2 regions of the Shinella sp. S4-D37 genome follow, and region 1 is predicted to be linked to the other one. Evidence: predicted binding sites of a transcription regulator. Region 1 holds the regulator's gene; the other holds the start of a gene.
What was found. Region 1 encodes PhoB, which activates phosphate uptake and scavenging genes when phosphate is short. Its sites were predicted from a motif close to TGTCATNNANCTGTCAT; they were not measured.
Positions count from the first base shown of each region.

Region 2: a site for PhoB is predicted at 2,637-2,653, ahead of AB3G45_RS18120 (esterase-like activity of phytase family protein). Genes of this name have one in related genera too.

Region 1 covers NZ_JBFNXL010000005.1:3,298,580-3,304,525, forward strand. Annotated here, with positions in the region: gene argF (ornithine carbamoyltransferase) at 1-566, opposite strand, end outside; gene AB3G45_RS23675 (aspartate aminotransferase family protein) at 594-1,784, opposite strand; gene AB3G45_RS23680 (GcrA family cell cycle regulator) at 2,208-2,744, shown strand; gene phoB (phosphate regulon transcriptional regulator PhoB) at 2,885-3,568, opposite strand; gene phoU (phosphate signaling complex protein PhoU) at 3,589-4,317, opposite strand; gene pstB (phosphate ABC transporter ATP-binding protein PstB) at 4,360-5,175, opposite strand; gene pstA (phosphate ABC transporter permease PstA) at 5,189-5,946, opposite strand, start outside.
Region 2 covers NZ_JBFNXL010000005.1:2,181,820-2,187,765, forward strand. Annotated here, with positions in the region: gene AB3G45_RS18115 (MarR family winged helix-turn-helix transcriptional regulator) at 1-300, shown strand, start outside; gene AB3G45_RS18120 (esterase-like activity of phytase family protein) at 389-2,584, opposite strand; gene hupB (DNA-binding protein HupB) at 2,774-3,049, opposite strand; gene lon (endopeptidase La) at 3,256-5,679, opposite strand.

The sequences.
Region 1 (5,946 bases):
TCGTCGGGCTCGGAGCCCATCGGCACGGCCATCTTCATCGTGTAGCCAAAGCGGGCGGAGCCTTCCACGAAGGAATGCAGCACGTTGTTGCCGTCGCCCGTCCAGGCGAAGGACTTGCCCTTCGCGGAGCCGCGATGCTCCTCGAAGGTCATGACGTCTGCCATGATCTGGCAGGGATGGGTGAGATCCGTCAGCGCGTTGATGACGGGCACGGTGGCGTGCTCGGCAAGCTCCAGCAGGCGGGCATGGTCCGTCGTGCGGATCATGATTGCATCGACGTAGCGCGACAGCACCTTGGCCGTGTCGCCGATCGTCTCGGCGCGGCCGAGCTGCATTTCCGTGCCCGACAGGAACAGCGTCTCGCCGCCGAGCTGGCGCATGCCGACGTCGAAGGAGACGCGGGTTCGGGTGGAGGGCTTCTCGAAGATCATCGCGAGCATCTTGCCGGCGAGGGGCTTGGCTTCGGTGCCGGCCTTGCTGGCGGCCTTGCGCGTGTGCGCATCGTCCATGATGACGCGCAGATCGCTTTCCGAAACGGCGGAAAGGTCGAGAAAATGCTTGGCCATGATGTGTCCTGTCTGTCCGTTCGCTGCTTACGCGGCCTTGGCGGCCGTGAGTTTTTCCGCCGCGCGCTCGATGCGGGCAAGTCCCTCGCGCGCCTCTTCCGCGGTCACGGTCAGCGGCGGCAGCAGCCGCAGCACGTTGTCGCCTGCCGGCACGGCGAGCAGGTTTTCCGCCCGCACGCCCTTCAAGAGGTCGGCGACCGGGATCTTCGCCTTGATGCCGAGCATCAGGCCCTCGCCGCGCACGTCCTCGATGACGTCGGGGAAGCGATCCTTCAGCGCGGCAAGGCCCTGGCGGAAGACGAGCGCGACGTCGCGCACATGTTGAAGGAACCCCTCCTCCAGCACCACGTCGAGCACGGCGTTGCCGACGGCCATGGCGAGCGGATTGCCGCCATAGGTGGAGCCGTGCGTGCCGGCGACCATGCCGGCCGCCGCCTCGTTCGTGGCAAGGCAGACGCCGAGCGGGAAGCCGCCGCCGATGCCCTTGGCGATCGCCATGATGTCGGGCGCGACCCCCGCCAGCTCATGGGCGAAGAGGCGCCCCGTGCGGCCGACGCCGGTCTGCACCTCGTCCAGGATGAGCAGCAGGCCGTATTCGTCGCAGAGCTGGCGCAACTCCTGCATGAACTCCTTCGAGACCGGGCGCAGCCCGCCCTCGCCCTGCACCGGCTCGATCAGGATGCCGGCCGTCTCCTCGGTGATCGCATCCTTGACGGCCGCGATATCGCCGAAGGGAACCTTGAGGAAACCCGGCGCCTTGGGACCGAAGCCCTCGATATACTTCTCCTGTCCGCCGGCGGCGATCGTCGCGATCGTGCGGCCGTGGAAGGCGCCTTCGAAGGTGATGATATGGAACTTGCCGGGATGGCCCTTGGCGAAATGGTAGCGCCGGGCCGTCTTGATCGCGCATTCCAGCGCCTCGGCGCCCGAATTGGTGAAGAACACCTTGTCGGCGAAGGTGGCCTCCGTCAGCCGGCGGCCGAGGCTTTCCTGGCCCGGGACCTCGTAGAGGTTCGACAGGTGCCAGACCTTGTCGGCCTGGTCCTTCAGCGCGGCGACGAGATGGGGATGCGCATGGCCCAGCGAATTGACGGCGACGCCGGCGGCAAAATCGAGATATCGCTCGCCATCTTCGGCGATCAGCCACACGCCCTCCCCGCGCGTGAACCTGAGCGGCGCACGCATGTAGGTTTCATAGAGCGGCGCGACATCGGCCATGCGCGGATCCTCCGAAAAGAGATGCGGAAAAACAGGAATGCGGCTTGACTTTTCCAGCCTTTAGAAAAACCAAAAGCCGCCTTTCGGCGGCATGCCGCACTATCGGCATTTCGTACCGGGATGTCAACAAAATCGCGGCCGAAATGGCGCTGAACATCCCGCAAGGTGAGGATTCACGGCGCGCACGGAAGGTGTCTCTATCGAGTCACACCCGACCAGCAAGTTGGGGAAAACTCCGAAATCGATTCGCCCGGATTCCAGCGACTCTTGTCACAGAGTCCCCCGGTCTCTAGGTTAAGGACCAATTACTAGACTGCATGCGGCGGAACTAGTCAGCAAGAGAGTTAGGGCGCTCAGGTTCCGGACCCGTCCGGAGCACGACGAGGGATTCCCGCATCCTGGGCGCCGAGCGGAGACGAAAACATGAACTGGACAGACGAGCGCGTTGAGAAACTCAAGAAGCTCTGGAGCGAGGGCCTGAGCGCGAGCCAGATCGCGGCGCAGCTCGGCGGCGTCAGCCGCAACGCCGTCATCGGCAAGGTGCACCGGCTGAACCTGCCCGGCCGCGCCAAGGCCGGCGGCACCCAGGCCGCGGCCCGCCCGAAGCGTCCGGCCCCGGCGACGCCGCGCCCGTCGACCTTCGCAGCCCGCCCCGTCGCCGCCCGCGCCGTCGTCCGTCCCACCGGCAACACCATTGCCAAGGAAGAGATCGACGTCGATTTCGAAGCCCAGGTCGAAACCCTTCCGGTTCCGGCCAACGGCAACAACGTGGTCGTGCCGATGTCGCGGCGGCTGGAGCTGACCCAACTCACCGAGCGCACCTGCAAGTGGCCGATCGGCGACCCGCTCAACGACGACTTCCATTTCTGCGGCAACGAGTCCCCGGACAACTCGCCCTACTGCACCTACCACCAGCGCCTCGCCTACCAGCCCTCGGCCGAACGCCGCCGGATGCGGTAGGTTTTCCACGGCAGAACATGCGATGCGGGCCCGGAAGGGCCTGTTTTCGTTTGGGACGCGGGATGAGGGGCGGACGGCACCCCGGAACGCAAACAGGCCCCTGAGGGCCCATTTCCGTCCTTGGGAGGAATCCCGTTCGCTCAGGCTTCCAGCGAATAACCGGCGCCGCGGACCGTACGGATGACGTCCTGCATGTTGGCGAAGTTGAGCGCCTTGCGCAGGCGCCCGACATGCACGTCGACGGTGCGCTCGTCGACATAGATGTCGTGCCCCCAGACGCCGTCGAGAAGCTGCGAGCGCGAGAAGACGCGGCCAGGCGAAGTCATCAGGAACTCCAGCAGGCGGAACTCCGTCGGACCGAGGCGGACCTCGCGGGTGCGGCGATGGACCCGATGGGTCTCGCGGTCGAGTTCGATATCGCCGCAGCGCAGCACGGTCGAAACCACCTCGGGCTTGGCCCGGCGCAGCATCGCCCTGACGCGGGCGACGAGTTCCGGCGTCGAGAAGGGCTTTACGACATAGTCGTCCGCGCCGGTGGCAAGGCCGCGCACCCGCTCGCTCTCCTCGCCGCGCGCCGTCAGCATGATGATCGGCAGGCGCTCGGTTTCCGGGCGCTGGCGCAGGCGCCGGCACAGTTCGATGCCGGAGACGCCCGGAAGCATCCAGTCGAGGATGAGGAGGTCCGGCATGCGCTCCTGCAGGCGCATCTCGGCCTCGTCACCGGAGAGGATCGTATCGACCTCGAAACCTTCCGCTTCCAGATTGTAGCGGAGGAGGACGCTAAGCGCCTCCTCGTCTTCCACGACGGCAATTCTGGGCACCATGAAGCTGAACCCTACTCTGTTTACTCGGACGCGTCGGCAACGCCGGCCGCGACAACGGAGGTCGAGGTGTCGTCCTTCGGACGCTCGCCCTCCGGCTGCGAGCCGGTCGCCATGTAGTAGATGGTTTCGGCGATGTTGGTCGCGTGGTCGCCGATACGCTCGATGTTCTTGGCGCAGAACAGGAGATGCGTGCAGGGCGTGATGTTACGCGGGTCTTCCATCATATAGGTCAGGAGTTCGCGGAACAGCGAGGTGTAGATCGCGTCGATCTCATCGTCACGCTCGCGGATGGCTTTCGCCTTCTCGATCGAGCGGGTGGCGTAGACGTCGAGCACTTCCTTCAGCTGCATCAGCGCCAGTTCGGCAAGATGCTCCAGGCCGCGGGTGAGCTTGCGGGGCATGCCCGAGCTCTGCACGGCGATGACGCGCTTGGCGGTGTTCTTGCCGAGGTCGCCGACACGCTCCAGCTCGGCGGCGATGCGGATCGCGCCCATGATCTCGCGCAGGTCCGCGGCCATCGGCTGGCGCTTGGCGATGGTGACGATCGCCTTGTCGTTGATCTGGCGTTCGGCCGTGTCGAGGATGACGTCCTCGGAGATGACCTTCTGGGCCAGCGCCGCATCCGTCGTGACGAGGGCGCGGACGGAATCGGCGACCATCTGCTCGGCGGTGCCGCCCATTTCGGAGATGCGGCGGGAGAGGTACTTCAGTTCTTCGTCGTAGATGGAGACGATATGGGTCGATGACATGGCTTTGTCCTTGATGCGCTCGGGTTCAGGTAAGACGGGGCGTCAGCCGAAGCGGCCCATGATGTAGTCCTGCGTGCGCTGGTCGTCCGGGTTGGTGAACATCTTGTCGGTGTCGTTCTCCTCCACGAGGTTGCCGAGGTGGAACATGGCGGTGCGCTGCGAAACGCGGGCCGCCTGCTGCATCGAGTGCGTCACGATGACGATGGTGAAGTTGGCGCGCAGCTCGTGGATCAGCTCCTCGACCTTGGCGGTGGCGATCGGGTCGAGCGCCGAGCAGGGCTCGTCCATCAGGATGACTTCCGGGCTGACCGCCACGGCGCGGGCGATGCACAGGCGCTGCTGCTGGCCGCCGGAAAGGCCGGTGCCGCCTTCCTGCAGGCGGTCCTTCACCTCGTTCCACAGACCCGCCTTCTGCAGGCTCTGCTCGACGATGGCGTCCATCTCGGCCTTGGTCTTGGCAAGGCCGTGGATGCGCGGGCCGTAGGCGACGTTCTCGTAGATCGACTTGGGGAACGGGTTCGGCTTCTGGAAGACCATGCCGACACGGGCGCGCAGCTCCACGACGTCGATCGCCGGATCGTAGATATCGTCCGTGTCGAGCGTGATGCGGCCGGTGACGCGGCAGCCGTCGATCGTGTCGTTCATGCGGTTCAGCGTGCGCAGGAACGTCGACTTGCCGCAGCCGGACGGGCCGATGAGCGCCGTCACGGTGTTTTCACGGACGTTCAGGTTGACGTCGTAGAGGGCGCGCTTGTCGCCGTAGTAGACCGACACGTCCTTGCCGATCATCTTGTAGGAAATGTCGTTCATTTTCTTGTCCAGCGCTTTCTCGACTGCTGCTTCTGACATCATGTTCATAGGATCGATCCTTCTACCAGCGCCGTTCGAAACGGCGGCGCAACAGGATGGCGCCGACATTCATGAGGATGAGGAAGATGAGGAGCACGATGATGGCTCCGGAGGTGCGCTCCACGAAGGCGCGCTCGGCCTCGTTCGCCCACATGTAGATCTGCACCGGCAGGGCCGTTGCCGGGTCCATCGGCGTTGCCGGCATGTCGGCGACGAAGGCGACCATGCCGATGAGGAGCAGCGGCGCGGTTTCGCCCAACGCATGCGCAAGACCGATGATCGTGCCCGTCAGGATGCCCGGCATGGCGAGCGGCAGGACATGGTGGAACACCGTCTGCATCTTCGATGCGCCAAGGCCGAGAGCGGCCGAGCGGATCGACGGCGGCACGGCGTTCAGTGCGGCGCGGGTCGCGATGATGATCGTCGGCAACGTCATGAGGGTCAGCACCAGGCCGCCGACGAGGGCCGCCGAGCGCGGGAAGCCCGCGAAGTTGACGAAGACGGCGAGGCCGAGGAGACCGTAGACGATGGACGGCACGGCAGCGAGGTTGTTGATGTTCACCTCGATGAGGTCCGTGAAGCGGTTCTTCGGGGCGAATTCCTCCAGGTAGATCGAGGCGGCAACGCCGATCGGCAGCGAGAGCACGAGCACGATCAGCATCATGTAGAGCGAGCCGATGGCCGCGACGCCCACGCCGGCGGCTTCCGGACGGCTCGACGCGCCGTTCGTGAAGAGACCGGTGTTGAAATGCTTGGCGAGCGCGCCGCTTTCGACGAGCG
Region 2 (5,946 bases), 1.1 Mb from region 1:
GTGACGGAGGCGATCGACGGGCTGGAGCGCGACAAGCTCGTCAAGCGCGAGCCGGACCCGAAGGACCGCCGCGCCAAGATCGTCTCGATCACGGATATGGGCCGCACGGTGATCTCCGCCGCCCAGCAGCCGCAGCACAAGACGATCGAGGCGATCTTCGCGGTGCTGACCGAAGACCAGAAGCAGCACCTCAAGGAAATCGTCCGCTGCCTCAGCGAGAAGACCGAAGAATTGCAACGCGAGCGGGACAAGGCCGAGAGCGGCACGGACGCCGCGCGCCCCCTGCGCGCCATCGGCTGAGCCGGGCGGCAACGGAAGACGGTAGAAAGGCCGGGATCCTGCGATCCCGGCCTTTCTCGTTTGTGATAGTCGCTCGGCCGATGCCGGCTTACATGGCGTTCATCGGGCCGATGCCGAAGAACAGCGTCTCGCCGGAAGAATCGTCGACGCCGTCATTGTCGGTCACCACGAAGCCGTTGCCGGCGGCGTCGACGGCAAAGCCCTCGACCTTGTCGACGACGAAACCGTTGGTGGCGCCCTTGAGGTCCGGGATGAGGTCGCGGACCTCTTCCTTCCTGACGACGGGCAGATCGCCGCCGAGCGCGGCCGGCTTCAGGTCTGAAAGCGCCACGCGGTAGAGCTTCTTCAGCTTGGCGGCCTCACCGATCAGGTTGTCACGCTCGATGATATAGGCATGGTCGCCATGGACGGTGATCTCGGAAAGGCCGACCCAGCCGCTTTCCGTCTTTTCGAGCGGATAGCGCACGGCGCCCCATTCTTCCGAGGAAGGCTTGTAGGAGACGAGCTTCACAAAACCCTTCTCGTCGTCGCCCCATTCGCGCTGCATGGCCATCCACAGCACCTTGTCGTCGCCTTCGCCGACGCTGGCGATGCCTTCGAAACCGAAGCGCTTCTCGCCGGCGCGCAGCGCGGCGGGAATGGCGATTTCCTTCTGGATCTCGCCCTTCCCGTTCACATGGAGGATGGCGTGGCTGTAGAGCTTGTCGGCATCGCCCTCGTTGGCGAGCCAGAAGCCGCCCTCGCCGTCCGGCGTCAGGCCTTCGCTGTCGAGCTTCTGGGCGGCGGCGCCACCCCGGGTGATGCGCAGCGCATCGACGATCCTCGCCGGCTTCGCGGTGGCGTCGATCGTGAAGATCGTCGGCTGCGAGGCGTAGAAGGAATCGTTGACGGCATAGAGCATGCCCGGCTTGTCCTCGACCGGCGCGAGACCCGAGAGGGCGCCGAAGCCGATGAGTTCGCCGTCCTTGTCGGTGGAGACGATCTGCGGATAGGCGGCCTCGCCTTCGGCGCGCTCATAGATCATGACATGCGCACGGGCGCCGCCGTCCTCGACGAGGTCGGTCTCGTTGGCGGTCACGAAGAGGTTGCGGCTGGGGATCGCGACGGCGCCTTCCGGCCCGACGCCCGACGGCAGCAACTGGAGAAGCTCGGGCTCGCCGCCGGTATCCTTGTAGACGCCGACGACCGAGGCGCGCTCGGCGAGCACGAAGAACAGGTTGTCGTCGCCGAATTTGGCGGCTTCCATGCCTTCCGGCTCGACACCCTTCTTGTTGCGCTTGTCCGGGTAATGGCCGATCCGGGCGATCTCGCGCTCGAAGCCGGCGCCGTTCTCGTAGAGGACCTTGCCCTGCTTGTCGAAGATGGTGAAGCCGCGCGCGCCGCCCTTCCAGTCGCCCTCGTTGGCGACGACCAGGCGGTTGTCGTCCAGCCACTTCACGGCGTCCGGCTCGCGCGGGACATCCTTCATCTCGCCGGTGAACGTGAGCGCGCCGTCCTTCTTGGTGTCGATGCCTTCGAGGCTGACCGTGCCGGCGGAGAAGTGCGACTTCACCGTGCCGGTCTTGCCGTCGATGATGACGATATGGTTGTTCTCCTGCAGCGTCAGGGCGACTTCGTCGAGGTTGTTGAAGGAGACGAATTCCGGTTCGGGATCCTCGCCGGCAACGTCGGCAAGGCCGGTCAGCGTGACATGCTTGATCGAGCCGCAATCGACGACGCCGTCCTTCAGGGAGATGAGCACGAGATCGCCGGCCGGCATCTGCGGGATGGCGCCGTCATTGACCTCTTCGTCGCGTTCGTTCTCGATGGCAATGGCGGCGATCGTCCTGTCCTTGTTGAGGTCGATCGAATCCGGCTGGCCGCCGAGATCGCAGGTCGCCTCGATGGCCTTGGAGGCGACATCGACCTGGGCGAGGACGCCCGACGGCTTCACGAAGCTTTCGCGCGTGTTGATCGCCACGAGCGCCTTGCCGGCGGCGATGGTGACCGAGGTCGGCTCGCCGTCGAAGGCGACGGTGCCGCCGGCCTTCGGGGCCTTCGCATCGGTGATGTCGATGAAGCCGATCGCCTTGTTCGGGCTGTCGGAATAGACGAGCGTGTTGCCGTCTTCCGAGGCGCTGATGATTTCCGACGAGGTCGGCCTCGCCTTGTCGACGCCCTCGGGCAGGTTGTCGGCGACGGCGAAGGACGCAATGCGATTGAATACGGGCTCGGCGCTGGCGGCAGAGGCCACCGAAGCGGCGAGGACCGCGGCGAGCGCGGCGGTGATCGAACGGGTCTTCATGAAATCCTCCGGGATCCGGTCAAAAGGAACCCGGCGGTTCTGAGGCTTTCCTGTTACAGGCCGATGACAATTCGGCGACACGCCCGGCCCTTCCCCCCGCAAATAAAAAGGGGCCCGGAAAAACCGGACCCCGACCCTGAATTCCAGGTTTGGCGGCGGAGTGGATAACCGCTCTGCCCGAACGGAGAATCAGCCGTTGACGGCGTCCTTCAGGCCCTTGCCGGCCGAGAACTTCGGCACGTTGCGTGCCGGGATCTCGATCTCGGCGCCGGTCGAGAGGTTGCGGCCCTTGGAGGCTTCACGGCGCGATACGGAGAAATTGCCGAAACCGACGAGACGAACGTCGCCGCCGTTCTTGAGTTCGCCCTGGATGGTCTCGAAAACGGCGTCGACAGCCGATGCCGCGTCCGTCTTGGAGAGGCCAGACTTCTCAGCCACTGCGGATACGAGTTCATTCTTGTTCATGTTTCCACCCCTTTCATTCGGTTTGAAACGACTCATACAAGTCGGGGGCAGAATACGCATCGCCCCTCGCCCCGCAAGAAAATTTCGTCGCAAAACCCTGAGAATCCAGGGTTTGCACACGTTTTTCAACGAAAAAGACCGGCCGAAAGGCCGGTCTTTTCCCGTTTCGCTCGAAAATGCCGGGGTATGTCGCCCGGCTGCAAGGCTCAATGGGCGATCGCGCCGGTGCCCTCGTCGGTCGATTCGACCGCCGGAACCTTGGCATCCTCGACCGTTGCGTCCCACTCGATCGGCTCCGGCCGGCGCACGAGCGCGTGCTTGATCACCTCGCCCATGCGCGAGACCGGAACGATCTCCATGCTGTTCTTCACATTGTCCGGAATGTCGGCCAGGTCCTTGGCGTTCTCTTCCGGGATCAGCACCTTCTTGATGCCGCCGCGAAGCGCCGCGAGCAGCTTTTCCTTCAGGCCGCCGATCGGCAGCACCCGGCCGCGCAGCGTCACCTCGCCCGTCATCGCGATATCCTTCAAGACCGGAATGCCGGTCATGATGGAGACGATGGCGGTCGCCATGGCGATACCGGCGGACGGACCGTCCTTCGGCGTCGCGCCCTCGGGAACGTGGACGTGGATGTCCGTCTTGTCGAAGCGCGGCGGCTCGATGCCGAAATCGACGGCGCGCGAGCGGACATAGGAGGCCGCCGCCGAGATCGATTCCTTCATCACGTCCTTCAGGTTGCCCGTGACCGTCATGCGGCCCTTGCCGCCCGGCAGGCTGACGCCTTCGATGGTGAGCAGTTCGCCGCCGACTTCCGTCCAGGCAAGACCCGTGACGACGCCGACCTGGTCCTCGCGCTCGGCTTCGCCGTGGCGGAAGCGCGGAACGCCGAGGAAGTCGTGGATGTTCTCCGCCGTGACCTCGACGCTCTTCGCCTTGCCCTTGATGATCTCGGTGACCGCCTTGCGGGCGAGCTTCATCAATTCGCGTTCGAAGTTACGCACACCGGCTTCACGGGTGTACTGCTGGATGACCGCCATCAGCGCGCCGTCGGTGACCGAGAATTCCTTCGGCTGCAGCGCGTGGTCGCGGATCGCCTTCGGCAGGAGGTGCCTTTGCGCGATTTCCAGCTTCTCTTCTTCCGTGTAGCCGGCGATGCGGATCACTTCCATGCGGTCCATCAGGGGCGCGGGAATGTTCAGCGTGTTCGCCGTCGTCACGAACATGACGTTGGACAGGTCGTATTCGACTTCCAGGTAATGGTCCATGAAGGTCGAGTTCTGTTCCGGATCGAGCACCTCCAGCAGGGCAGACGACGGATCGCCGCGGAAATCCATGCCCATCTTGTCGATCTCGTCGAGCAGGAAGAGCGGGTTGGACTTCTTCGCCTTCTTCATCGACTGGATGACCTTGCCGGGCATCGAGCCGATATAGGTGCGGCGGTGGCCGCGGATCTCGGCCTCGTCGCGCACGCCGCCCAGCGCCATGCGGATATATTCGCGGCCGGTCGCCTTGGCGATCGATTTCGCAAGCGAGGTCTTGCCGACGCCCGGAGGGCCGACGAGGCACAGGATCGGGCCCTTGATCTTGGTCGAGCGGGCCTGCACGGCGAGATATTCGACGATGCGCTCCTTGACCTTGTCGAGGCCGAAATGATCCTCGTCGAGGGTCTTTTCCGCGGCGTTGAGGTCGGTCTTGATCTTCGACTTCTTGCCCCACGGAATGCCCGTCAGCCAGTCGAGGTAGTTGCGCACGACGGTGGCTTCCGCCGACATCGGGCTCATCTGGCGCAGCTTCTTCAGTTCGGCGTCCGCCTTCTCGCGGGCCTCCTTGGAGAGCTTGACCTTGGCGATCTTCTCTTCGAGTTCGGCCATCTCGTCGCGGCCGTCCTCGCCGTCGCCGAGTTCCTTCTGGATCGCCTTCATCTGTTCGTTGAGGTAGTATTCGCGCTGCGTCTTCTCCATCTGGCGTTTTACACGCGAGCGGATCCGTTTCTCGACCTGCAAGACGGAAATTTCGCCTTCCATGAAGCCGAGCGCCTTTTCAAGGCGCAGCTTGACGCTCGTCGTCTCCAGCATTTCCTGCTTTTCGACGATCTTGATGGAGAGGTGCGAGGCGACCGTGTCGGCGAGCTTCGAATAATCCTCGATCTGGCTCGCGGCGCCGACGACTTCGGGCGAGATCTTCTTGTTGAGCTTCACGTAGTTCTCGAACTCGGAGACGACCGAGCGCGACAGCGCCTCGACCTCCACCGGGTCCTCCTCGGGCTCGGCCAGGACATGGGCCATCGCCTCGTAGAATTCCTCGCGGTCGGTGTAGCCGTCGATCTCGGCGCGCGCGCGGCCCTCGACCAGCACCTTGACGGTGCCGTCCGGCAGCTTCAGGAGCTGGAGCACGTTGGCGACGGTGCCGATGCGGTAGATCGCGTCGGTTTCCGGGTCGTCGTCGGAGGCGTTGATCTGGGTGGCAAGCATGATCTGCTTGTCGGTGCCCATCACCTCTTCCAGGGCGCGGATCGACTTCTCGCGGCCGACGAACAGCGGGACGATCATGTGCGGGAACACCACGATGTCGCGCAGGGGCAGGACCGGGAAGGCCGTGGTGTCGTGCGACGCAGACGTCTTTTTCGTCATGTCATTTCCTTTCAAACGTCCCGTTTCCGGGAACCGGACCATTCGGCGCTTGGGGTGCCGGGCCGGCGATCTTTTCCATCCACAAGTGGCGTGCGGCTAACACATTTTCAAGCCCGGTTGCGGAGTGCCCCACCCTGCAACGGACAAGCGGACCAACGACGGAAGTCTAGTCTTCCGCGCTGTCGCGGAACTTGCGGCCTTCCCCCCGGCGATACCGCCGGAGCATACGCGAGACAGAATCGAAGTCTTCCATTCTGGCTTGGCGCG